Regions from separate parts of the Corynebacterium crudilactis genome, predicted to be linked through region 1. Evidence: riboswitches for the same ligand, from Rfam matches in the RefSeq annotation. Region 1 holds a riboswitch; each other region holds the start of a gene.

The links. A riboswitch is a leader RNA that binds a small molecule or an ion and turns the genes downstream of it on or off. The one in region 1 is predicted to bind thiamine pyrophosphate.
Region 2: it holds a riboswitch for thiamine pyrophosphate, as region 1 does, so the genes downstream of both, ccrud_RS05200 (ECF transporter S component) here and ccrud_RS03540 (3-oxoacyl-ACP reductase) in region 1, are expected to answer to the same signal.
Region 3: it holds a riboswitch for thiamine pyrophosphate, as region 1 does, so the genes downstream of both, thiM (hydroxyethylthiazole kinase) here and ccrud_RS03540 (3-oxoacyl-ACP reductase) in region 1, are expected to answer to the same signal.
Region 4: it holds a riboswitch for thiamine pyrophosphate, as region 1 does, so the genes downstream of both, ccrud_RS08875 (thiamine phosphate synthase) here and ccrud_RS03540 (3-oxoacyl-ACP reductase) in region 1, are expected to answer to the same signal.

The regions. Positions count from the first base shown of each region.
Region 1 is NZ_CP015622.1:744,024-750,061, forward strand. It holds gene ccrud_RS03530 (thioesterase family protein) at 7-801, shown strand; gene ccrud_RS03535 (LLM class flavin-dependent oxidoreductase) at 803-2,089, opposite strand; gene ccrud_RS03540 (3-oxoacyl-ACP reductase) at 2,089-2,844, opposite strand; TPP riboswitch at 2,902-3,009, opposite strand; gene ccrud_RS03545 (hypothetical protein) at 3,222-3,626, shown strand; gene ccrud_RS03550 (dihydrofolate reductase family protein) at 3,667-4,224, opposite strand; gene ccrud_RS03555 (VOC family protein) at 4,252-4,674, shown strand; gene ccrud_RS03560 (hypothetical protein) at 4,671-4,895, opposite strand; gene ccrud_RS03565 (carbohydrate ABC transporter permease) at 4,907-5,743, opposite strand; gene ccrud_RS03570 (carbohydrate ABC transporter permease) at 5,740-6,038, opposite strand, start outside.
Region 2 is NZ_CP015622.1:1,083,616-1,089,653, reverse strand. It holds gene ccrud_RS05205 (ABC transporter ATP-binding protein) at 1-1,184, opposite strand, end outside; gene ccrud_RS05200 (ECF transporter S component) at 1,181-1,786, opposite strand; TPP riboswitch at 1,778-1,887, opposite strand; gene ccrud_RS05195 (4-hydroxybenzoate 3-monooxygenase) at 2,186-3,373, shown strand; gene ccrud_RS05190 (VOC family protein) at 3,427-3,840, opposite strand; gene lplB (lipoate-protein ligase small subunit) at 3,971-5,029, shown strand; gene ccrud_RS05180 (MmcQ/YjbR family DNA-binding protein) at 5,030-5,380, shown strand; gene ccrud_RS05175 (MBL fold metallo-hydrolase) at 5,401-6,003, shown strand; gene ccrud_RS05170 (DMT family transporter) at 6,012-6,038, opposite strand, start outside.
Region 3 is NZ_CP015622.1:1,502,618-1,508,655, forward strand. It holds gene ccrud_RS07095 (bifunctional hydroxymethylpyrimidine kinase/phosphomethylpyrimidine kinase) at 115-2,328, opposite strand; gene thiM (hydroxyethylthiazole kinase) at 2,330-3,136, opposite strand; TPP riboswitch at 3,130-3,224, opposite strand; gene ccrud_RS07105 (NAD(P)/FAD-dependent oxidoreductase) at 3,705-5,108, opposite strand; gene ccrud_RS07110 (cyclopropane-fatty-acyl-phospholipid synthase family protein) at 5,495-6,038, shown strand, end outside.
Region 4 is NZ_CP015622.1:1,885,907-1,891,944, forward strand. It holds gene ccrud_RS08850 (YraN family protein) at 1-99, opposite strand, end outside; gene ccrud_RS08855 (DUF2469 domain-containing protein) at 343-648, opposite strand; gene ccrud_RS08860 (ribonuclease HII) at 645-1,313, opposite strand; gene lepB (signal peptidase I) at 1,340-2,152, opposite strand; gene rplS (50S ribosomal protein L19) at 2,360-2,701, opposite strand; TPP riboswitch at 2,950-3,062, shown strand; gene ccrud_RS08875 (thiamine phosphate synthase) at 3,064-3,729, shown strand; gene thiO (glycine oxidase ThiO) at 3,726-4,850, shown strand; gene thiS (sulfur carrier protein ThiS) at 4,864-5,061, shown strand; gene ccrud_RS08890 (thiazole synthase) at 5,063-5,845, shown strand; gene ccrud_RS08895 (ThiF family adenylyltransferase) at 5,847-6,038, shown strand, end outside.

The DNA of each region.
Region 1 (6,038 bases):
TTTCGCATGTCAACTGCATATTTTATTGCGTACGGAAATGATACGTACCGCCCAACGGAGCATTCCAGTGGTGCGTGGCGCGATGATGAACTCCACCTTGCACCGGTTGCCGGTTTGGTGATTCACCATATGGAACGCTGGCGCAGGGAAGTCGTCGGCGATGCTTTTGTGTTTAGCCGTTTCAGTTTGGAGGTCTTGGGCCAGATCGCTCGGGATGATGTCACCTTGAGAACAGAGATCGTTCGTCCCGGGCGCACCATTGAACTTATTGAGACGGTCGCTGAGATCAACGGCAGAGTGACGATTCGTGCACGCGCCTGGTTGCTGAAGACCTCTGATCTTGCCCATATTTCTGGCGATACTTTTGAAGCGTTGCCGTCAATGACTGAACTGGCAGATGTTCAGTCAGCTTTCCAGTGGTCTGGTGGCTTTATGGACAGCATTGTCTTTGTCGAGGATGCAGAGAAAATTCCGGGCAAAAACCGTGCGTGGATTACCGGCGATGTGCAGTTGGTCGAGGGCGAAGATTCTGAGCCCTTGGCAGAGTTTTCCAAATTCTTGGATGTGGCCAATGGCGTGGCGGTTCGAGAAGATCCAAAGACGTGGATGTTCCCGAATGTGGATCTTACTTTCCATCTGTTCCGCCAGCCGGTGGGCACCAAGGTGGGTTTTGATACCCGCGCGGCGTTCGGACCCAACGGCATCGGTTTGACCACTTCGGTGATTCACGATGCCGAAGGTCCTGTGGGCACGCTTAATCAATCATTGACAGTGCGCCCAATTGCTGAGTTAAACAAGTGACCTAGTTAAACAAGTGACCGCGCAGCGTAGTGTGGCTGTATTCTGTGCGGAATCGACCACGTCGCTGCAGCTCAGGGACTACTAAGTCAACAAAGTCGTCCAAACTGTGGGGGAGCATCGGTGGCATGAGGTTGAAGCCATCGGCACCGCCCTCGTCGATCCAGCGCTCGATTTCATCAGCGATGCTTTCCGGTGTGCCGATGAATGTGGCGTGCCCACCACCTGCTGCGAGGTAGCCCAGAAGTTCACGGACGGTTGGTGATTTAGATTCGATGATCCGCAGCACCGTTTCGTACCTGCCTTTAGGACCGGAAAACTCTTCTAGCGGTGGCAGTGGTGGGGGAGGTGCATCCAAATCCCACGTCGAGCAATCTTGCCCCACAAAGAAACTCAACTGATTTAGTGAGTCTTTGACCGGCAACAACGCGTTGAGAGCCTGCTGTTTTGCACGCGCTTCTTCCACGGTCGTGCCAACAAAGGTCACCAAACCAGGCAGCACCGGCATGGGTTCGCGACCCTGGGCAGTGGCACGAGCATGAATATCAGAGCGATAATCTTGTGCTTGCTCCAAATCCCAGGCCACGGAGTAAATCGCCTCGGCATACCGTGCAGCGATCTCCCGTCCCTGCGGTGAGGATCCCGCTTGGAAAATAACTGGCCTGCCCTGCGGAGTAGTGGGAATATTCAGCGGACCAGCGACTTGGAAGAACTCACCATCATGATGGATAGATTCAATGAGTGAGGAGTCCGCAAATTTTCCAGCACGATCCATCACCAAACTTTCCGCGGGCCACGAATTCCACAGCGCAGTGATGGTTTCAATAAATTCCGCAGCGCGCGCATAGCGAACATCATGACCCGGCAACGCATCCATCCCGTGGTTACGCGCCTCCGCATCAGTCATCGAAGTCACCACATTGATTCCAGCACGCCCACCTGAAATATGATCCAAGCTGGCGATCATCCGCGCTGCATGAAACGGCTGCCAAAACGTACTGGAAATCGTGCTGATCAACCCAATATTGTTCGTCGCCCGCGCCATCGCAGTCAACGCGGTCACCGGCTCCAAAAACCAGCCCGGCCCATTCTCCAGACCGACGGGATTAATCGCCTGCCCATCCGCCAAAAAGACCGCATCCAGCTTGCCCCGCTCAGCGGTGCGCGCGAGTTCCTCCCACCAGGAAATTAAACCCAGCTTTTCGACGCTTCCCTCCACCGCTCGCCACGCCGCCGCGTGGTGCCCGGCACCGAAAGCAAAAAGGTTGAGGTGTATTTCTTTCGGTGTCATTAGTTGAAAACCAGTCCTCCGTCGACGACCAAGTTTTGGCCTGTAACCGCGCGCGACCAGGGGGATGCGAAGAAGAGGGAGGCGTCGGCAAGCTCTTGCGGCGTGGTGACGGACCCCAGTGGGGTGCCGGCGGCGATGAAATCAAAGACTTCCTCGGGCGTGGCGGCGCTGGCGCCGGTGGTGCGCAGCAGGCCGCCGCTGACCATGTTGACCGTGATGTGGCGTGGGCCCAAATCCTTGGCAAACGTGCGAGTCAAGGACAGCAGCGCAGCCTTCGCAGCGGTGTAATCGTGGTAGGGGACCGTCGGATTCTGGAAAAGATTCGTGCCGATGTTAATCACACGACCACTTCCCACCTCCTCAAAACCAGGTAAAGCCTCCTGGATGGTGTTTAGCGCGCCCGCGATTGCGCTGGTGTACTGCTGGTTAAATCGCTCAATGGTGATGTCCTCCGCCTTGGGACGCGCATCGCCATCAAAGCTGAAATCCGCCAAAGCGCTGTTGACCACAGTGGTGATCGGGCTGCCGAAATGTTCCTTGGCCTGCGCAAACATGCTTTTCACCTGTTCGCGATCACGAACATCAGCCTGAATCGCCACCGCCTTTTCACCAGCCAACTCTGCGGCAGCATCAGCCGAACGGTGATAGTTCACCACAACACGAGCGCCCTCGCGCAAAAATGATTCAGACAATGCGCGACCAAGTCCGCGTGCACCGCCGGTGACCAAAACAATTTGCTCAGAAATATCAAGCATGAAAAAACGCCCTTCTTGGGTTGGGGCGAAGGGCAGAGGGACCTATCCCTTGGGAGGATGGGTCCAATGCGACAGTCCCTTCGCCAGTACTAACTGGATCAGGTTCGACGGGTGTAATCTCAGCGAAAGCTTTGTGAAAGTGCTTTTGCACCCCGTGTCACTAGTAGCCGAGGGTATCAGTTTGTGAGCGCGTGTGGGGCGAGTTGGTACAGAAGAGCAATTCAGGCCGACACCACAAACTTCGATCTAACAAAGTTTTGCGCTGCCGACTCTGGAGTTTGTCTCCTAGATAGACCGCTTGTAAAAGTATTACAGGTGGATACTGGTCTGCAGAAACGTTATACATATAACAAATCTGTAATCCCCTAAGGAGCACGATGAAAGATTGGTCTAGGCTTGCGGCCAAAAAGAATTATCCTGCTCGAGTATTTGTTTTACTTTTTCTCTTGTCTCTCGTAGTCGGGTGGATATTTGCTCTTGGGACTCCCTATCTAGGAGTAACTGCTCTAGGACTAACCGCTGGTTCAATTTTTGTTGGAGTTAGTTTTGCTGTAGCTGCAGTGGCTTGTGCCCTAACAAGAAGAGCTCCCTTGTGGCTTTTGGGGGTTTTAGGTGGTGTAGGAATCGTTCTTGTCTTGATGGGAATCTATTTCAGGGTAACTCAGCCTGATGGAATCCTAACTGGATATTTAATACCGATTGGTTTTGGATTTTTTCTCGCAGAAGCAGCTGTGGCAATAGAGCGTTATTGGCATCGTCGTCACTACGCACTGCGTTCTTAAAGGAAGAGCTTTCTGTCCAAAAAGCCGCAAATTAAACCCCTTAAATCGTCTCCAGAGTGATCTCGGTGAACTGCCCAACTTCGCGGACATTTACGGTGCGGAGCCGATCACTTTCGATCCGGCGAGGCATCGCTGGCTGCCCTTCATCGAGAAACACTGGCGCCATGGTCAAGATGATCCTATCGAGTGCACCCGCGTCAAAGAATTGACCCGCCAAATCGCCACCACCGACGATCCAAATATCAGTGTTCTCTGGATTCACTTCCAGTATGGCGGGGAGAACATCAGAGACATCTCCATTTACTACTTTGACGGGTTTTCCTTCTGGGGTTTCCAAGTTTCTGCTGCTGAATACCCATGTGGGGCGATCGCCATACACATCAGTCCACTTCTGGGGATCGCTGATGAAATCCAGATCCTTGAGCAGCCATTCATAGGTGGTGGATCCCATTACGATGGTGCCGACTTTTGAAAGGAAAGTACCAAAATCTTCAGAGGCACTGTCGCTGCCGGGGACATCGAAAAGCCATTGCAGGGAAGTGTCTTTGTCTGCGATGAATCCGTTGAGCGTGCTGGATGTGTTGTAGATGATCGCCATCACACGATGCTACCTACGATGGGGATCATGGGAATTAAACGTTTGGACAACGTGGCGATTGTGGTGGAATCGTTGGATGAAGCAGTCGGTTTCTTTGAGAAATTAGGGATGTCTCTAGATGGTCGAACACTGGTCCAAGGGGATTTTGCTGATCGGACCGTTGGTCTCAGCGGGATCAGATCAGAGATCGCGGTGCTGAACACTCCCGATGGGCATTCTCGGGTGGAGCTTACTCAATATCTACAACCGGAACCGATTGCAACCGCTCCATCTGCACCTAACCAGATTGGGATGCACCGGTTGATGTTTGCGGTGGATGATATTGAGGAAACGATCGCACATATCGGTGCGGAACCACTAGATGGGATCGCAAACTATGAGGACGTATTTCTGCTGTGTTATCTGCGCGGGCCGTCTGGAATTATCGTGGCGTTGGCGCAGGAACTTTAATTAAGGCGGCGCTTCCGCCAAGCCCGCCATACTGAGACGGTGGCGATTACCAAAACGAGCGCGAGAAGTGCTGGCCACACGGCAGGTTCGGGGCGTAACACGTTGATGATTGCCTGGATGACGGCGAGGAATGAGAAAAATCCCAGGAATCCGAGCAGCGCTTCGAGCTGAAGCCCTTTGCGTTGCGATTCGGATTGATCCTGGGATTTATCGGCACTCATGATTATCTAGTCTAGGCTTTCACGCCACCTGCGGTGAGTCCGGAGACGATGCGGCGTTGGAAGATGAGAACCATGATGATCAGTGGGATGGTCACCAATGCGCCGGCCGCCATGACCGAGGCGTAGGGGTATTCGAAGGAGCTTGGTCCGGTAAACCTGGCGATCGCAACGGTTACTGGCTCTGTGGAGGTGTTGGATAGTTGGCGGGCCAGCATGAATTCGTTCCACGTTGCGATGAATGCGAGGATCGCGGTGGTAAATAGTGCAGGCGCTGCTAGAGGAAGCAGGATCATCCGGAAGGCTTGGCCACGGGTGGCGCCGTCGACGCGTGCTGATTCTTCGAGTTCCCAGGGCAGTTGTCTGAAGAAGGACACGAGTGTGTAGATCGTCAGAGGTAGTGCGAAGGAAATGTTCGGGATAATCAGCGCTTGGTAGGTGCCGATCCAATTGAGGTCACCGAAGAGCTGGAACAAAGGCGTGACCAGGGCGATGCCGGGGAACATGGAGGCTGCCAAGATGATGCCGGTGACAATGCCTTTGCCGGGGAATTCCAGTCGGGCTAGAGCGTAGGCGGTGAACACTCCCACGAGAACAGCGATCGCTGTTGTCGTGACACTGATGATCAGCGAGTTGCCAATGGCTGCGAGGAAGTTATTGCCTTTGTCGGTGGCCAGCGCGTCACGGAAGTTATCCAAAGTGACGTGCGTTGGCCAAGGAGTGGTGTCAAAGGTGTGCTTGGAATCGCGTAGTGCGGTGATCACCATCCAGTAGAAGGGGGCTAGACCCCAGAACAGGATGAATACCACTCCGGCGTAGTTGAGGATAAGTCCTTTTGTTCGTTTAGTCATGGCTTAGCCACTTCCTTCACAGCAGAATCGGCCTTTACAACAGCATCCTTAGCGGTGGGTTTCTCATACTTGGTTCCGCCCAGTTTCTTTTTCTTCATCCCTCGTTGGCCCGAAACGTCTGCTCCGAGGAACCGGATCATGATGAACGCCACGAAGAAGATCAGTAGGAAGATCAGCGTAGAGAGTGCGGATGCGGAGTTGAAGTTGTTTTGGCGCATGTCTTCCACAACCAGCTGGGAGATAACAGCGGTGGGGGAGTTGGAGGAACTGGAGATCATGATGACGGGGAGGTCGT
Region 2 (6,038 bases), 340 kb from region 1:
TCCAAAATCACTAATTTAGGCGCTGCAACCAACGCTGTTGCCACAGAAAGTCGACGCTTTTCTCCCCCGCTTAACGTAAAAGGATTAGCGTGCTCTAAATGCCGCAACCTTAAGCGATCTAAAAGTTCCTCAACGCGATCTTGTGCGTGAACTTTCATGATTTTCGGGCCGATCTCCAGCTCATCACGCACGGTGCGCGCCACAAATTGATGCTCAGGATCCTGAAACACAGTGCCGATTCGTGCAGCAAGTTCCGCAGAACGCCACTTGTGCGGCGGCGAGTTCAAACCACCGCGCACTGCTTCAGATAATTCCAGGCGCCCCTTTTTAGGTGGAATCAAGCCACCCATGGTCAGCGCAAGTGTAGATTTTCCAGCACCATTCGGGCCAGTAATCACCGTCGAAGCACCTTCAGGCACCACAAAACTACGCACGGCACCCCAGCTGCACAACAGGTTGTCAGCCCACAAGATTGGCTTGCTTATCGACGGCTGCGCCACAGGCAACTGGCCCACTTTTAATAATTCTTCCGGTAAAACATCACATCCATCAGTAATGCTGATGATGCGATCAATGGTGTCTAACCACAGCTCATGGCGGTGTTCCACAACGATAAGTGTAGCACCAGTTTCACGGACTACCCGATCCACAGCTGCAACGACATCTCGTTGTCCTTGGGGATCTAAATTTGCGGTTGGCTCATCGAGCAAAATTAAACGTGCACCCATCGCAATGACACCAGCCAAAGCCAGACGTTGTTTTTGACCGCCAGAAAGATACTTCGTGGGATGGTGCAGTGGCAGCTCTAGCCCCACAAGTTGCAGGGCCCTCTCCACTCGTGGCCAAATCTCTGCGCGAGGAACTTTGAGGTTTTCGCAACCAAATGCCACATCATCGCCGATGCGGGAAGCAATAACCTGTGAATCTGGATCCTGGAGAACAAGGCCAATGGAGGGGGCGTCGACAAGCAATTCGCCAGTACTCACGCCCTCATCTGGACCGCCTAGAACGCCGGCGAGTGCGGCGAGCAGCGTAGATTTTCCTGCGCCTGAGGCGCCGGTGAGCAAGATGCGCTCACCTGGTGCGATCTCAAAGTTAATATTTTCTAACGCAGGATTTTCCCGCGATGCATGCCGGTAACCAAAATTACGCGCAACAACGCGCGTGCCTAAAGCTGTGGTCATTTCATTTCCCGACCAGCAGCAAAACGATCCAGGGCGCCAGTTCGTGCCAAAGCGCGAACCAAGAACCAACTGAGTAATCCTGCCAAAATCATGCCAGAAATCACCGAAGTAGTGGAATAAATAATGTTGAAGGAGAGCGTCTTCGCGAGATTTCCATAGAAGAACAGCTCAAGAATAATGCCACCCACAGCAGCACCGGCCCCGGCAAGCATGGCGATGGGCAGGTTGAAGCGACGGTAAAGGAACAATGCAAAGATGATTTCTGCGCCAAGCCCTTGGACAAGACCGGAATAAATAGTGGAAATACCAAACTGAGAAGCCAACGCTGCGGACACACATGCAGCAACAACTTCTACAAAGAGTGCAGCACCTGGTTTACGAATCACAAGCCCGCCGAGCACGCCGCCCAACAACCAGATTCCGATGGCCACGCCACCAAGGCCTGGAGTTAGTGCATGAAAAGCAGTAGTCCAGGCGTATCCGATGGAATTCCATACGATGAAAATTAATCCGCAGGCAACACCCAAAACAGATGCGATGACAATATCAATCACACGCCAAGAAGATTGCTGAGTATTTTTTTGCATGGCGAGATTTGCCATATTTTTCCTCCCTATCGCCGGCATTATCCGGATCAGGTTCTACGGTCGTGGCTCTGCCAGATCTCAGCCCGGTTTTTCACCGAGCACCCGTGCATATCAAGTTAAGTACGCGTTCACCTTAGCTTAATCAATAGGGAAAACATAGTATCGCGAAAAAGAAAGCACTAGTTTCTACTTCTACGTAACTCAGAACCCCTGAATCACACCCCTAGCCACACCCTTGTAATCTGAATTAAATGACTTTCCTGCTGGCTGTGAGCCCGACTTCAACTTAAACCACGTTCACACTGCGAACAGGTTGTGGCGGGACATACTTTCCCTTAGATTGAGGCCCAAATCACTATATGTGAAATATTTGACGAAGTTCATCTTCCGTTGAGAGTTAAAAGGAGCTTTTCCATGAATCACGTGCCAGTCGCAATCATCGGTGCCGGCCCAGCAGGCCTTACCCTCGCACACCTCCTCCACCTGCAGGGAGTGGAATCAATTGTCTTTGAATCCCGCACTCGCAAAGAAGTAGAAGAAACAGTTCGAGCAGGAATACTTGAACAAGGCACCCTGAACTTAATGCGGGAAACTGGAGTCGGCGCGCGCATGGAAGCAGAAGCCGATCACGATGAAGCAATCGATATCTCTATCAACAATGAACGCACCCGTATTCCACTGACTGAGCTCACTGGCCACAAAGTCGCCATCTACCCACAGCATGAATACCTCAAGGACTTCATTGCCAAGCGCATTGAAGATGGTGGCGCATTACTATTTAGCACCACCGTAGATTCAGTAGAAAACTACGAAGGCGATCTGGCAAAGGTCACCTACACCGAAGCAGATGGCTCTTCCACCACCATTACTACCGACTATGTCATTGCAGCCGATGGCTCCAATTCGCCATACCGCAAGCTGATTACCGAAGATGGTGGTGTCCGCGCCCGCCATGAATACCCTTATGCATGGTTCGGCATTTTGGTGGAAGCACCAAAAACCCAAAAAGAGCTCATCTACGCCACCCACCCTGAGGGCTTTGCTCTGATTTCTACCCGCACTGATGAAATTCAGCGCTACTACCTGCAGTGTAATCCTGAAGATACCCCAGATATGTGGTCCGATGATCGCATTTGGGATCAGCTACATCTGCGCGCAGACTCCCCAGGAATCACGGTTTCTGAAGGACGCATCTTTGACAAAGCCGTGCTCCGCTTCCGCTCTGCTGTAACTGAACCAATGCAAAAGGGCCGACTATTTCTCGCTGGCGATGCTGCACATACCGTGCCACCAACTGGTGCAAAGGGTCTCAACTTGGCAGTCGCCGATGTGTCCGTTCTTGCACCAGGCATTGTGCGCGCACTGAAAAAGAAGGACACCGGACTACTAGATAGCTACACTTCCCTTGCAGTTCCCCGCGTTTGGAAGGCACAGCATTTCTCTTATTGGATGAGCTCCATGCTGCACGCTGTCCCTGGTGAAGATCACTTTGCTACCCAGCGCCGATTCGCGGAACTGCGTTCCGTCCTGGATTCCCAGTCTGGACAGCGCTACCTCGCAGAACAATACGTTGGACTCGATCTCCCACGTTTTGAGGTTTAGGCTTCCACATTAAAGGTGACGATGATCTTTCTGAGATCATCGCCACCTTGTGGTTATTCTGCAGAAATACTCCACATCACACCATATTTATCAAAGACCTGCCCATAGGATCCACCCCACGGAGCAGTTTCAAATTTCATGGTTTCTGCGCCACCAGCTGCGACAATTTTATCGATCTTCTCGCGTCCATCTTCCACCGATTCCGCGTTGTACAACATGGAATATGCAGTGTCTTTGATGGGGAGTTCCTCTCCTATTGAGTCACCACCAGAAATCAGGGCGCCACCAGGAAAAGTGAGCACGCCATGAGCCAAGGCATCAGCTGGGGGTTCAAACGGCATGCCTTCCATCTGGGTTTGACCATAAGTCAGAAGGTTGAGGTCACCGCCAAAAATTTCTTGCCAATGCGTGAGTGCTTCAGAGGTATATCCATTGAAAGTAACGTAGGTGGAAATAGTGCCAGCCATGTTTTTCTCCCTAGAGCAAGGTTCGGAATTTTCCTTATGGTCGATTCTACGTGCTTTAAGCACGCCCGCCCACGGTGGCAAGTGCGAGGTGGCGGGGCGCGTCGACAAGCATCTCAGTTACTGTGGGGCAATGAATAATCACTTTGAACTCAAAGTCCCCGGCGGAAAACTTGTCGTAGTTGATGTCTCCACAGATTTGGATGCCATCGCAGATGTGAAGATTTCCGGCGATTTCTTCATTGAACCTGATGAGGCATTTTTCGCCCTTGGCCGTGCCCTTCAAGGCGCGTCAGTTGGTGATACAACTGACCGTCTGAAGGCAAAAATGGATGCGGCTTTAGCGGAATTCGATGATGTGGAGCTGCAAGGTTTTAGCACTGCCGACATCGCTTTAGCAGTGCGTCGAGCTGTTACTGGTGCACAAGATTTCACCGATTTTGACTGGGAGATTCTACATCCAGGAATCCTGCCTACTCCGGTAAATGTCGCTTTAGATGAACTTATTCTGGACCAAGTAGCCAAAGGCCAACGTGGACCAACCATGCGCATTTGGGATTGGGACGATCGCGCCACCGTCATTGGCAGCTTTCAGTCTTATGTCAATGAAATCAACCAAGAAGGCGTCGATGAACATGGTGTCACCGTTGTCCGCCGCATGTCCGGTGGTGGCGCAATGTTTATGGAAGGTGGCAACTGCATCACCTATTCCCTCTACGCGCCGGAATCTCTGGTGTCTGGTTTAAGTTATGAACAATCCTATGAATATCTGGATCGATGGGTGCTCGCAGCGCTGAAAGAACACGGCGTGGATGCGTGGTACGTACCGATCAATGACATCACCTCAACCGGCGGAAAAATTGGTGGCGCAGCCCAAAAACGTCGCAGCGGTGCAGTGCTTCACCATGTGACCATGTCTTATGACATCGATGCCGATATGATGACTCAGGTGCTGCGCATCGGCAAGGTCAAGATCTCCGATAAGGGTTTGCGCAGCGCAAAGAAGCGCGTGGATCCGCTGCGCCGCCAAACTGGTGCCTCCCGTGAACAAATTATCGATACCCTCAAAACCACCTTCGCTAATCGCTATGGCGCCACCGACGCTGAACTCAGTGACGAAGATTTTGCTGTGGTTCACGAACTGGTGAAAACCAAATACGCCACCGAAGAATGGACAAAGAGAGTTCAGTAGATGTCCATGGATCTTCATCACGTCGCCTCCGAACATGCACAAACCTTGCCATTGAGCACCAAAGAATTCCCCTTTGGTCCGGAACACGAAGTCTATAAAATTCGCGGCAAGGTGTTCCTGCTGCTCACTGTGCTGCGCGGTGAAGCCATCATCACGCTGAAATCTGACCCAGAAATTGGGGCATCATTAAGAACTACTTTTCCCACTATTGTGCCCGGTTATCACATGAATAAAGTGCATTGGATCAGTGTGAGTGCGGGGGAAAGAATCACAGAAGATTTGATAGAAGGACTAGTGGAAGAGTCCTATCAATTGGTGGTTTCTAGTTTGCCGGCCTCCAAACGACCTTGATGTAGCGCACAATGGATGGCATGAAAATCACTCGACATATTCATGCCTGTGTGGAAATCGAAGATCACGGTAATCGCATCATCATTGATCCCGGCACTTTTGGCGCCCCGAATCTTGAGGGTGCCACAATTTTGATTACCCATAATCATCCAGACCATGTTGATCCCGCAGTGCTCAAACCTGGGATGTCGATTTATGCACCTCGCTCCGTAGCTCACGCCATTCCGGTGGAATGCCACATCGTGGAGCACGGCCGAAATTTCACAGTTGGTTCCCTAAACGTGGAAGTTCTAGGTTCCGAACATGCGTTGATCAGCCATGCGCTTGCCGTAGCTGAAAATGTTGGGTACTTGATCAACGGCCGAGTTCTCCATCCTGGCGATGCTTTTCAGCCGTTGAAAAAGGTAGAATTAAGCCTGCTGCCGGTCAATGGTCCTTGGGTAAAAATGCTGGATGTAGAGGACTATTTAAGGAAATTTCCGCCGCAGCGTTTCATTGGTATCCATGACGGCATCATGAATGAACGTGGCTTGGCGATTAATAAGAAGTTCCTCACCGCACTCGCTGAGGCTTATGGTTCGCAATATTTAGCACTAGGTGAGGGAGAATCGGTAGAAATCTAGATTCTGCTCTAGATTCTGATCAGCGCCACACCCGC
Region 3 (6,038 bases), 760 kb from region 1:
TCCCAACACCTTCGTAAACACTTAAAGAACCACAACACAAACGCATGAAAAAGCGCGCCGGGCCCTCCCTGCATTTCACAGAGGAAGAGCCCGGCGCGTGCGTATAACTGTTATCTAGAGCCAGTTGTAGCGTGTTGCCTGGTCGAAAAATTCACGTTCATGAACAGATGCGCTTAAAAATGCACGGGCCGCATCAACGCGCTGCGTGTGGCCTGCGTTTTCTAGTGCACGTTCTAAACGTGCGATGGCAGCTCGGGTGCCTGCGATAAATTGTTCACCTGAGTAGGTGTTGAGCCATGCGTGATAGGGATGATCTGCATGGTTTTTCTCTGCAAGCATCAATCCGATTTCCGCATAGAGCCAGTAGCACGGCAATACTGCAGCTACGCCGCAGACGTAATCTTCTGAGTAGGTGCGTGCGATGAGGAAATCGGTATACGCCATGGTGATGGGTGAGGGGGCGGAAGTGTGGCTACCTGCCATATAGGAGCGGTGAAGTTCGGCTTCCACCACAAGGCATTCTGCAGCACTTTGTGCCCATTCCACTTGTGCGATTGATTCCGGGGCGATGGAAGAGAGTCTGGCTAATGCACGTGAATATTGGGCGAGGTATTGAGCATCTTGGTCGATGTAGAAATCGAACTCAAGACGCCGGAGGGAGCCGTCGCCAAGCATGGTGATGAAGTCTGAGCTGTTGATGCTCGCGATGATATCGCCGCTTGCTTCCCACAGCGCGCGCGTGAATGGTCCGGCAGGTTCAATGCGTGGAGCTGGACTTGGCGTTGTGGCGGGCTGAATGAACTCTTCTGGTGAGGCGCCGCTCAGGCGTGGTGCCAGGAGGTGTGTCCAGGGGGTGGTCTCTGCTGCGGCAAGCATGCGCCGTGCCACATGACTGTGATCAACTGGGCCATTTCCGGTGCCCACGGCTAGTTGATCTGCGTGGCGTAAGGCTTCGTTGAGCCACCGGGTGGACCATTCTAGGGCCTTTTCTACGGTGTGGCCGGCCGCCATTCTGGTGGCCAGTGCTGCAGAGAGCGAGCAGCCAGTGCCATGGGAATTGGGCGTGTGTACGCGGAGGTTGTCCACGTGGTGCACTGAGCCATCTGGGCGCACCACCGCGTTGTCTGCCATAGAGCCAGTCAAGTGTCCACCTTTGACAATGACAATCGTGTTGTGGGTGTGGGAGAAATCTCGTGCCTGTGCGATCGCTTCATCCAAAGTGGTGGCAGCGGGGCTCTCACACAATACGGAAAGCTCTGGAATATTCGGTGTCACAACATCGACATGTGCAGCTAGTCGGCGGAGGGACTCTTCCGCATTTGCATCAAGAAGCCGGTCTCCACTGGTGGCGATCATGACAGGATCAAGCACCACCGGACCATGCGCATGCGAGCTTAACCACGCGGAGACAAGATCAATGGTCTCTGCGGAACCCAACATGCCAAGTTTGATGGCATCTACTGTGACATCGGAAAATACTGCGTCAAGCTGCTGTTCTAAAAATTCTAGAGGAGACGTATGGATAGCGCTCACACCGTGCGTGTTTTGTGCCACCAGGGAAGTCACCACACACATGCCGAAGCCGCCGCCGGCAGCAATTGATTTTAGATCAGCTTGCACGCCGGCACCACCGGTGGGATCCGTGCCGGCAATGGACAAGACACGTGGAACTGCGGGGCGTTTCTGAAACGCAGACAGTAATTGCTGCGCTGCTTGGGCAGGTTGGGCTGCGGCCATAATTTCAGAGACCACGCACAATCCATCAATATCAGTAGCTGCAAGTTCAGTTGCATTGTGCAGGCCCACGCCACCAATGGCGACAGAGGCAATACCGTGTTTTTTGGCCACCGCGGCGATCGAAGCGATTCCTGCAACCCCCAACGCAGGTGCTGCATCAGGTTTGGTCTGAGTAGCAGTCACTGGCCCAATACCAATCACATCAGGTAAAGCCACATCTGACACGGCACATTGAGCAATCACCTCATGCAGCTGTCCGAGATTTTCAATGCTCAAACCCAACTCCAGTTCTGCCGGAAGTTGTTGGCGTGCCTGCACATAGGGTGTATCACCTTGGCCAATATGTAGATTAATACCTAATTCCTCGGCGAGATCTAGATAATCATTGATCACTAGTGATACCCCGCGCGCCTGACAGAGCAGTTTCAACTCTTGTGCCGTAGCACGAATCGCGTCCATGGATCCATCTTTATCGCGCAATTGCACCACAGAGACACCACCGTTAATGGCTTCTTCGACAATGCGTACAACACGGTCTGCGCCACCGCCAAGCGTGGGATCAGTAACCAAGTAGAGAGAATAATCCGTCATGTTATGCCTCATACACTTCTACTAAAGAAGCGATCATGTGCACATCAACTTCGTATAACGCATCAATTAAAGCCACCGCATAACTTCCAGGAGCAGAGGCCTGTTGAGCAGCAAGTTGACCTGCCGCGCCCAGATGAGCATGTGCTGCGAGCACCGCATCGTGCGCAGAAATATCTGTTTGCGCTGTCGCACCAAGATACGCCGCAGTCAGCGCACCCAAGGAACATCCAGTGCCAATCACCAGCTGCAGCATCGGATCACCAGAGCGCAACCAGGTAATACGGTTGGTGGACACAATAAGATCTTGTTCACCCGACACCGCAACCACGCCGCCAGTAGCTCGAGCCAACAACTGCGCTGCTTCCAATGCAGCCTCCACAGAATCAGTCGCGTCTACGCCGCGACCACCAGCACCAAGGCCTGCAAGCGCCACGATTTCTGAGGCGTTTCCACGAATTGCGGCCGGCTGCTTATCGACGATTCCCTCCACGAACCGGGTTCGCTCCGACAACCCACCCACGGCAACTGGGTCCAACACCCACGGAGTTCCCGCTTTGTTAGCACCCTGGATTGCCTGAGTCATACCCAAATACTGCTCTGCAGATGGCGTTCCCACGTTGATCAGCACGCCATTGGCTACTGCTGCAAATTCTGCAGATTCAGTTGGAGTATCTGCCATCGCAGGTGTTGCTCCTGCGGCCAACAACACATTGGCTGTTACTTGCATGACCACCGAATTGGTCAAACACTGCACAAGAGGAGTGTTTTGTCGAACAAAAGTTAAAGAATCTAAATACGAGTTAGCCATGTTAAGGCCATCCCTTCGCTAGTACGAGCTAGAGCAGGTTCAACGGGTATGATCTCAGCCATTTCAAGTGGCACCCCGTGCCTGTTAGACACCCTAGCAAAGAAGAGGCTGGGCAAATAACGAGAGCCTGGCTTGGCTTATGTTGTGCCGAAAACAGCACAATTGATGAGCTACTTTTACTGGCTTGAACAGTGCGTGAGTTGGTTACACGCTCGAGGTAGGCCCCGGCTTGCTTAAGATGCAAATTCTCGTTCGATTTACCAAGATTACCGAGGGCGGATTCAATCGGTGGATGCACCAGAATCTCACAGGATTCCCAATAGACCCATATGCACCAAAAATAACCACCCCCAGAGGCCAGTCTAAGCGCTTAAGGGGCACTGTTTGATACCGAATATGCCCATTCTAGATATTCAATCCCTTAAATCAACACAGAGCCATATTGTTAAGTAATTAACTCTTATTTAGCTCACACGAGTGCTATATGTGACATGTCCATGTAAAAAAAACTAAAGCGTGACTTCCTCAGGTGAGGAAGTCACGCTTTAGTTATACGTGCTCCAGGAAATTACTTTCCTTCGAAACGAATGTTATCGCGCAACTCGATTGGAAGATCTGCAGCTGCTTCTTCCAACTCATGGGTGTACTTGGAAAGAGCGGTACGAGCGTGAAGCTGCTGGCGAGTGGTCGCCAGGTTCCAACGTTTACGAGACATTGCGTTCAAGCCCCAGCTAATACCGGAAACGAAGCGGTTGCGGAAGCCAACGAGGAACATGATGTGAACTGCCAACCACAGCACCCAACCAACGAAACCAGTGACCTCAACCTTGCCCATCTTCACCACAGCGGAGAAGCGGGAGATGGTTGCCATGGAGCCCTTATCGAAGTAATCGAAAGCCTCGCGCTCAGTGTTGGAGCGTCCTGCGACCTCTGCTGCGATCTGCTCTGCAACGTACTCGCCACTCTGGATTGCTACCTGAGCAACACCTGGGAGGTTGTTGTAGTTCATCATATCGCCGACAACGAAGACGTTCTTGTTCTCGCCAACAGAAAGGTCTTCGTTAACCATGACGCGACCAGCGCGGTCGGTCTCAACACCAGTTTGCTCTGCAACAAGCTTGCCCAGTGGGGAAGCTGCAACACCTGCGGACCAAATCTTGCAGAAGGACTCGATGGTGTGCTCTTCGCCGTCCTTGGTCTTGTAGGTAACGGAATCAGCATCGACGTTGGTAACCATGGCGTTCAGACGAACGTTGACACCGATCTTTTCCAGGGTGCGCTGTGCATTGCGGCCCAGACGCTTTCCGAAAGGAGGCAGCACCTGTGGAGCACCATCAAGCAAAATGATCTTTGCAGAGTTGGTGTTGAAGTTCTTGTACTCACCGGCAAGGGTGCGGTGAGCAAGTTCTGCCAACTGACCTGCAAGTTCAACACCGGTTGGGCCGGCACCGACGATGACGAAAGTAAGCAGACGCTCACGCTCAGCAGGATCTTCGCAGATTTCTGCACGCTCGAAAGCGCCAATAATGCGAGCGCGTAGCTCGAGAGCATCATCGATGGACTTCATTCCTGGTGCGAATTCAGCAAAGTGGTCGTTACCGAAGTAAGACTGACCTGCACCAGCACCAACCACCAAGGAGTCGTACTCGAAGACGCGAGTGTAATCACCGAGGGAAGCAGAAACTGTCTTGGACTCGACGTTAATGTCGGTCACTTCACCCTTGATGACATTGACGTTTTCCTGAGAGCTCAGGATCTGTCGGGTGGACGGCGCAATTTCACCGGAAGACAAGATACCAGTTGCCACTTGGTAAAGCAGTGGCTGGAAGAGGTGGTGGTTGGTGCGGTCAATCAGAGTGACATCGACGTCTGCCTTGGCCAGGTTCTTGGCAGCAAAAAGGCCACCAAAACCAGAACCGATGACGACGACGTGGTGACGGCCGCCTTCGGGGCGGGTTGGGTTAACTGACATGTTTGTCAAAGTCTCCTGATCGTGGATCTAAAAGCTTCTGCGGTCTGCCCTAAATGCGTGCAGCCGTTTGAGCGCTGTCGTGTTGTGCACGTGTACGCGTTAAACAATAGTCCTTCTAACAGAAACAAACAGGATCGGGTCTTACTTTCTTGTCCGTTCGGAGAAAAACTTGCGGAATTCGCGCCCACTTTCAACAAGTATGCACGTTAATATGGCATATGTCACGTCATATGGAAGATCTTTTTAATCCGTCCCAATAAGCTGTTCTTCGACGCGCCTGCGCCTCCTAGGTACCCCACACACGTACACTGCATTTAGAGTTAGAGCAGCCGAGTATTACGTCGTATTTTTCTTGGCCCAAATCCCACCGGAGGTGCATAAAACGCATGGCAGAGGCACGGTTGCGCCATCTTGAACCTATTGATGTGGAAGAGTGGCCTGGGGTGGCCACAGTGCCAAATCTTGCCTTTTCTGGCGCACGCGCAAAACAGGCAGAATTTCGCTTCGCGAAGGCGTGCAGCAATGCTGGTCTCGAACTGGTGGGCAATGACCCAGATCTCATCATTGATCAAGAAGAATTATTTTCACGTTTAGCCGCATCTGGGTGGTTGGGGCTAGCTGAAAGCTACATGGCCGGCGAATGGCGCACGGATAATCTCGCCGATGTTTTAACAGCTCTTTTGGGTTCAGGATACAAACCTCGCGGAAAACTAGCGAGTGCCTTCACACTGCCCGGACAAGCAGTAGATACTGGCGGTGCGCTACCCAATGAGTTAATTCGGTTAAGTTCTGGTGACGGCATGAGCGCTTTCGGAGGTATCTTTGCCTCTGGTGTTCCCACAACGTTGCGCACTGCCGTAAAAAGTTATGTTGCGGGTGCCGGCCGAAATCGGGAACCCGCTTCTCATTTTGTCGATATCACGAAGATCT
Region 4 (6,038 bases), 1.1 Mb from region 1:
GCTGATATTGCGAGCAACTAGCGCTGCACCTTGATCCATATATTGCTGAAGCACTAGGTCTTCGCCAAAAGCCCCGAGAAATTGCTTTTGTGTTTTCATATCTCCCCCACGAGTGTTAAATAATCTATTTTGGCTGTGCCTGTAGATTCAACGTGGTTTAAGAAAACGCTTCAAGAGTGTCTATTTCATGGCTGTGGATAACTAGCTCCCCACGCTAGTTATCCACAATGCAGACCAGAGGGCACTTGACAAAGAAGCAGATATGAAACGGGAAAAGTGCGGGATTAATTGATAATCCCGCACATTTTTAGGCCATATGACCTGGTATTTTACTGCAAAAAGCTACTCAGGCATGATGATGTCTGGTTTGTCCAACTCTTCGATGTTGACATCCTTGTAGGTAATCACTCGGACGTATCGAACAAATCGTGCTGAACGGTACATATCCCACACCCACGCATCTGACATGCGGACTTCGTAATAGACATCATTACCACTGTTGTGCGGAATAAGCTGCACGGCATTCGCCAAATAGAATCGACGTTCAGTTTCTACAACATAGGAAAACTGGCTAACTACATCGCGATATTCGCGGTACAGCGAGAGTTCAACCTCTGCTTCATAATTGTCGAGTTCTTCAGCGCTCATGCTCCACCTTCCATCATTTTTCCATCGGCAGCTTGTAACCATTCTTGGTGTGCCTTGGACACATTCGCATAACTATATCTGTGCTCTGGGCTTGCGCCGTGGTGACGCACCGCATCCATGTGGATCTTCGTGCTGTATCCCTTATGAACCTCAAGGCCATAATGAGGATATTTATCAGCCATCGTAGTCATGAGATCATCTCGGGTTTGTTTAGCAAGAACACTGGCAGCAGCAATGCAACGCGCGGAGGCATCGCCGCCAATGATTGGCAAATACGGAATGGCAAAGCCAGGAACTTTCATCGCATCAGTGAGAACATAACCCGGGCGGGTTTCCAGAGCAGCAACAGCTCGGCGCATGCCGGAAATATTGGCATGCTGTATGCCAAATCGATCAATATCTTGTGCCGAAATAATTATTACGGACCATGCTAGAGCATGCTTTTTAATGATCGGCATGAGTTTTTCACGAGTCGTCGCACTGAGCTTTTTAGAGTCTGTTAGGGCGGCTAACTCTTCAATAGGCTTGTTCGGAAGGATGCAGGCGGCAATGGAGATAGGACCGCAGCAAGCACCACGTCCTGCTTCATCTACTCCGGCTACGGGCCCTAACCCGTTGCGGGACAAGGTGACCTCAAGGGTCCGGAGATGCTTAAGGCGTCGCATAGAGGGAGGCGTCGAAAAGCGATATTTTAGCTTTGAATGGCAGGATCGTCGATGCTGCCGATTCGGCTAAATGGCAGCACGATGGCCTGAACCTTGCCCTTGATGTGATCCTCCGGAATGGTTCCCTGGTACTCATCGCCCAAGTGATAGCGAGAATCCATGGAATTTGTGCGGTTATCGCCCATCATGAAGTAATTTCCTTCAGGAACGGTGAGCGGGCCGAAGTAGTTGCCACCACATTCAGTAGAGCCAGAGGTCTCATCAATTGGGAACTGCGCAGGCTGCAGCGTATAGCTATCATCTACTTCTTTACCATCAACCATAATTCCCAGATCGCCTTCTTGGCACGACACGGTCTGTCCGCCAGAAGCAATAATGCGCTTAACCAAATCATTTTCGTCTGGTGCCACTAATCCCACATAAGAGCCAAGATTTTGCAGACCACGAATCACAGAATTATCCGAGCGCTGCGTAGTAAAACCAACGTTCCAAGAATCGGTGCCCTTGAAAACAACGACATCACCAGGCTCTGGATCAGAGAAGTAATAACTGACCTTTTCCACAAGAATACGATCACCAGTACAGCCATCACAGCCGTGCAATGTCGGCTCCATGGAACCACTCGGGATCATGTACATACGTCCCACGAAAGTCTGCAGCACGAAAATCAACGCCAAGGTCAAAACAACAACAATAGGAATCTCGATGTACCACGGCGTTGGTTTTGATTCTTTTTTAGATTTTCCAGCACGTCGATTGGCACGACCTCCACTTGCAGCGTTTCCTGCGGAGGACTGGGTAGGATCGTCGGCATTTGATGCACTAGAAAAATCGGTCACGAGGATTCACTCTATCAGCAATACTTTGACACAGATCAGGTACAAGACCATCCCGGCGTTATCCCCCAGGATTCCGCTGTAGTCTAGGTGCAGGAATAGTGCGGGCAAAGTGCGGGATGAAAAACAAAGAAACCCCTAGTTATTCACACAAGGTAAATAACTAGGGGCTGGTCAGGTGTTATTTATGCACCAACCAAACGCTAAAAATTAGCGCTTCTCCTTAATACGTGCAGCCTTGCCGCGCAGTTCGCGCAGGTAGTACAGCTTCGCACGACGAACATCGCCACGACGGGTAACTTCGATCTTCTCGATGTTTGGGGAGTGTACTGGGAAAGTACGCTCAACGCCGATGCCGAAGGAAACCTTACGGACGGTGAAGGTCTCGCGGATTCCGCCGCCCTGACGACGAATGACAACACCCTTGAAAAGCTGGGTACGGGTGTTAGCGCCTTCAATAACCTTGACGTGAACGTCGAGGGAATCGCCAGCACGGAATGCAGGAATGTCTTCGCGCAGGGATGCTGCGTCGATCTTATCCAGAATGTTCATATAAACAATCCTTTTACTAGTAGGGAAAGAGGACCCTGGCGGCACTTTCCCAGGATTGGGATGCTCGGCCGGTTCGTTTCCGTTTCAATTTTCGAAGCTGTCACGTTTGCCCAACGTGAGTTGGGGTTTGCACAGTCAACTGAAATATTCTTTCACATGTGTGCCTTGGTTTTCAAACTGGGGTCTGTTCCCCTCACTTGGGTGCACTAACCGTTGACAAATCTTGGTTGTCGGGCTTGACTGGTGGCGACTTACCCCACGGGTGCCCAATGCATTGGGCTGAGATTGCGCGCTGTTGCTGCGCGGGACCGTTCGAACCTGTCTGGTTAACACCAGCGAAGGAAGCGAGGATTGATTGTCCCGTGTTTGAAAATCGTTTTGACCTGCGTTGTTATGTTGTGACTGGCGCGGGCTCGGTGGATGAGGTTGTGCACACTGCGTCTGCTGCGGCTCGTGGTGGCGCGGGTGTGGTGCAGGTGCGTTCAAAGCCTATTTCGCCAGAAGCGATGAGCGAGTTGGCATCTCGGGTTGCGCTTGAGGTTGCGCGGTGCAGCCCAACAACGAGGGTGCTTATCGACGACCACCTCCACGTTGCTTCTTCCTTAATGCGCGAAGGACTCCCGATTCACGGTGTGCATCTTGGGCAGGATGATGTGTCGGTGCTTGAGGCTCGTGAGTTGTTGGGGCCTGAGGCGATCATTGGGTTGACCACTGGAACCCTAGAACTTGTGGCGGCGGCGAATGAGCTGTCCGATGTGTTGGATTACATCGGTGCTGGGCCGTTTCGGAAGACTCCCACCAAGGATTCAGGTCGGCCACCGATTGGCCTTGCGGGTTATCCCCCTTTGGTGGAATTGTCCAAGGTGCCGATCGTTGCGATTGGTGATGTCACCCCTGCCGATGTGCGCGCTCTCAGCGCAACCGGTGTGGCTGGCATTGCCATGGTGCGGGCTTTTTCTGAATCTGATGATCCACAGCAGGTCGCTGAAAATGTGGTGGCCAACTTTGAATTAGGAAGGCTCTCATGAAAAAGCATGCGATTATTATCGGCGGCGGAATCATTGGGTTGACCACCTGCTTTGAATTCCAGGAGGCTGGTTACCAAGTCACGTTGATTGATCCTGACCCAATTTCCGGTGCGACTCATCATGCCGGCGGAATGTTGGCCCCCACCGCGGAGGTGCAGTATCAGCAACATGATCTGATTTTGTTGATGAAGGAATCCGCTCGCCTATACCCAGACCTCCTCCAAAGAGTGTCTAAATACACGGACTTGCCCACTGGGTATCGCACTGATGGAACCCTTCTTATCGGTGCGGACCGCGCGGATGGCATGCATGTTGCGGAGTTGATTAAGTACATGCATTTGAAGGATTTGCCTGTCGATGTGTTGACTACTCGTCAGGCAAGGGCTGCGGAGCCAGCGTTGTCGCCGAGGATTTCCAAGGTGGTCAGCATTGATGGGGATCATCAGCTGTCGCCGCGTCTGTATGCCCGGGCGTTATTGGATGCCATTTTGCAACGCGGTGCGGAGCATATTGCCGACGCTGTGATCTCTATTGATGGCCACGATCCGTGTTTGACCGTGACGATGAATTCGGGGGTGAGGGTTGCGTCGAAAAGCGTTGTTGTTTTGGCGGCGGGCCTGGGCGCCGCAAGCATTCCCGGCTGGTTTGAGGGCGCGAACCCATTGCAGTTGAGGCCGGTGTACGGCGATATTGTGCGCGTGCGCGTGCCGGAGCGACTGCAGCCGATGGTCACCAAGGTGGTGCGCGGGTTTGTGGAAGATCGTCAGATTTATATCATTCCGCGTACCGATGGCACCCTCGCGATCGGCGCGACAAGCCGTGAGGATCACCCGCAACCTCGAACGGGCGCAGTGCATGATTTGCTACGCGATGCTATCCGTTTGATTCCGGGCATTGAAGAAACCGAATTTATCGAAGTCACCTGCGGCGCCCGCCCCGGCACCCCGGATGACCTGCCGTACCTGGGATGGGTTGGATCCAATGTGATTGCGTCCACAGGATATTTCCGCCACGGAATTTTGCTGTCAGCCCTTGGTGCGCGCGCTGCCGTTGATATGGCAACCAACCAGCCACTGTTCCCCACTCTTGATGTGTGCGATCCGTTTCGCCACCAAATTTAAGGATTTTTCACAAGTGATTACCTACACCTTCAATGGCACATCTATGCGCTCTTCCGAATTGACCGTGGAGCAATTGGTCCACCAAGAAATCGGCCACGACACCGGAGTCGCCGTGGCAATCAACGCCGCGGTCGTACCCAGATCCCAGTGGTCACGCGCCATTTGTGACAACGATTCCGTAGAAGTTCTCACCGCAATTCAGGGAGGTTAAAATGCTGCATATTGCTGATAAAACTTTCGATTCCCACCTCATCATGGGCACCGGCGGAGCTACCTCTCAGGCGTTGCTGGAGGAATCCCTTGTCGCCAGTGGAACTCAATTGACCACCGTGGCGATGCGTCGACACCAAGCAACCACCTCTAGCGGAGAATCCATCTTTGCCATGCTGCGCCGCCTCGAGATCGCCCTTCTCCCCAATACCGCAGGCTGCCGCACTGCCCGCGACGCCGTCCTCACTGCACAATTGGCTCGGGAAGCCCTCGATACCAACTGGGTGAAAGTGGAGGTCATCGCCGATGAACACACATTGCTGCCCGACACCGTTGAGCTTCTTGATGCCTGCGAACTCCTCGTCCACGACGGCTTCACCGTTCTGGCTTATACCTCTGACGATCCCATCACTGCCAGCCGACTAGAAGACTGTGGCGTTGCAGCTGTCATGCCATTGGGCTCCCCGATCGGAACCGGCCTGGGCATTCTCAACCCGCACAACATTGAACTGATTTGCAGCCGCGCGAGCGTACCCGTGATCCTCGACGCCGGTGTAGGCACTGCCTCTGATGCCACACTCGCAATGGAACTCGGCTGCGACGGCGTCCTTCTGGCCTCCGCTATCAACCGCGCCCAAAATCCCGTCGCGATGGCCGAATCCATGTTCCACGCCGTTGAAGCCGGAAGATTAGCCGCTCAAGCAGGCCGGATCCCGCAACGCCAACATGCGGTGGCCTCATCAAGTTTTGAAGGTTTGGCATCCTGGGCGGAGCAGGTGCTTTAACATGGCGCAGCTTCCCACATCTGAGCTTCACCGCACGGCCCGCCAACTCGCGCTCCCCGGATATGGCATTGAGCAGCAGGAACGACTTTTCAACGCCCACGTTCTAGTCATCGGCGCAGGCGGTCTCGGCTGCCCAGTCATGCAGTCGCTGGCTTCCGCAGGCGTTGGAACCATCACGGTCATCGATGACGAC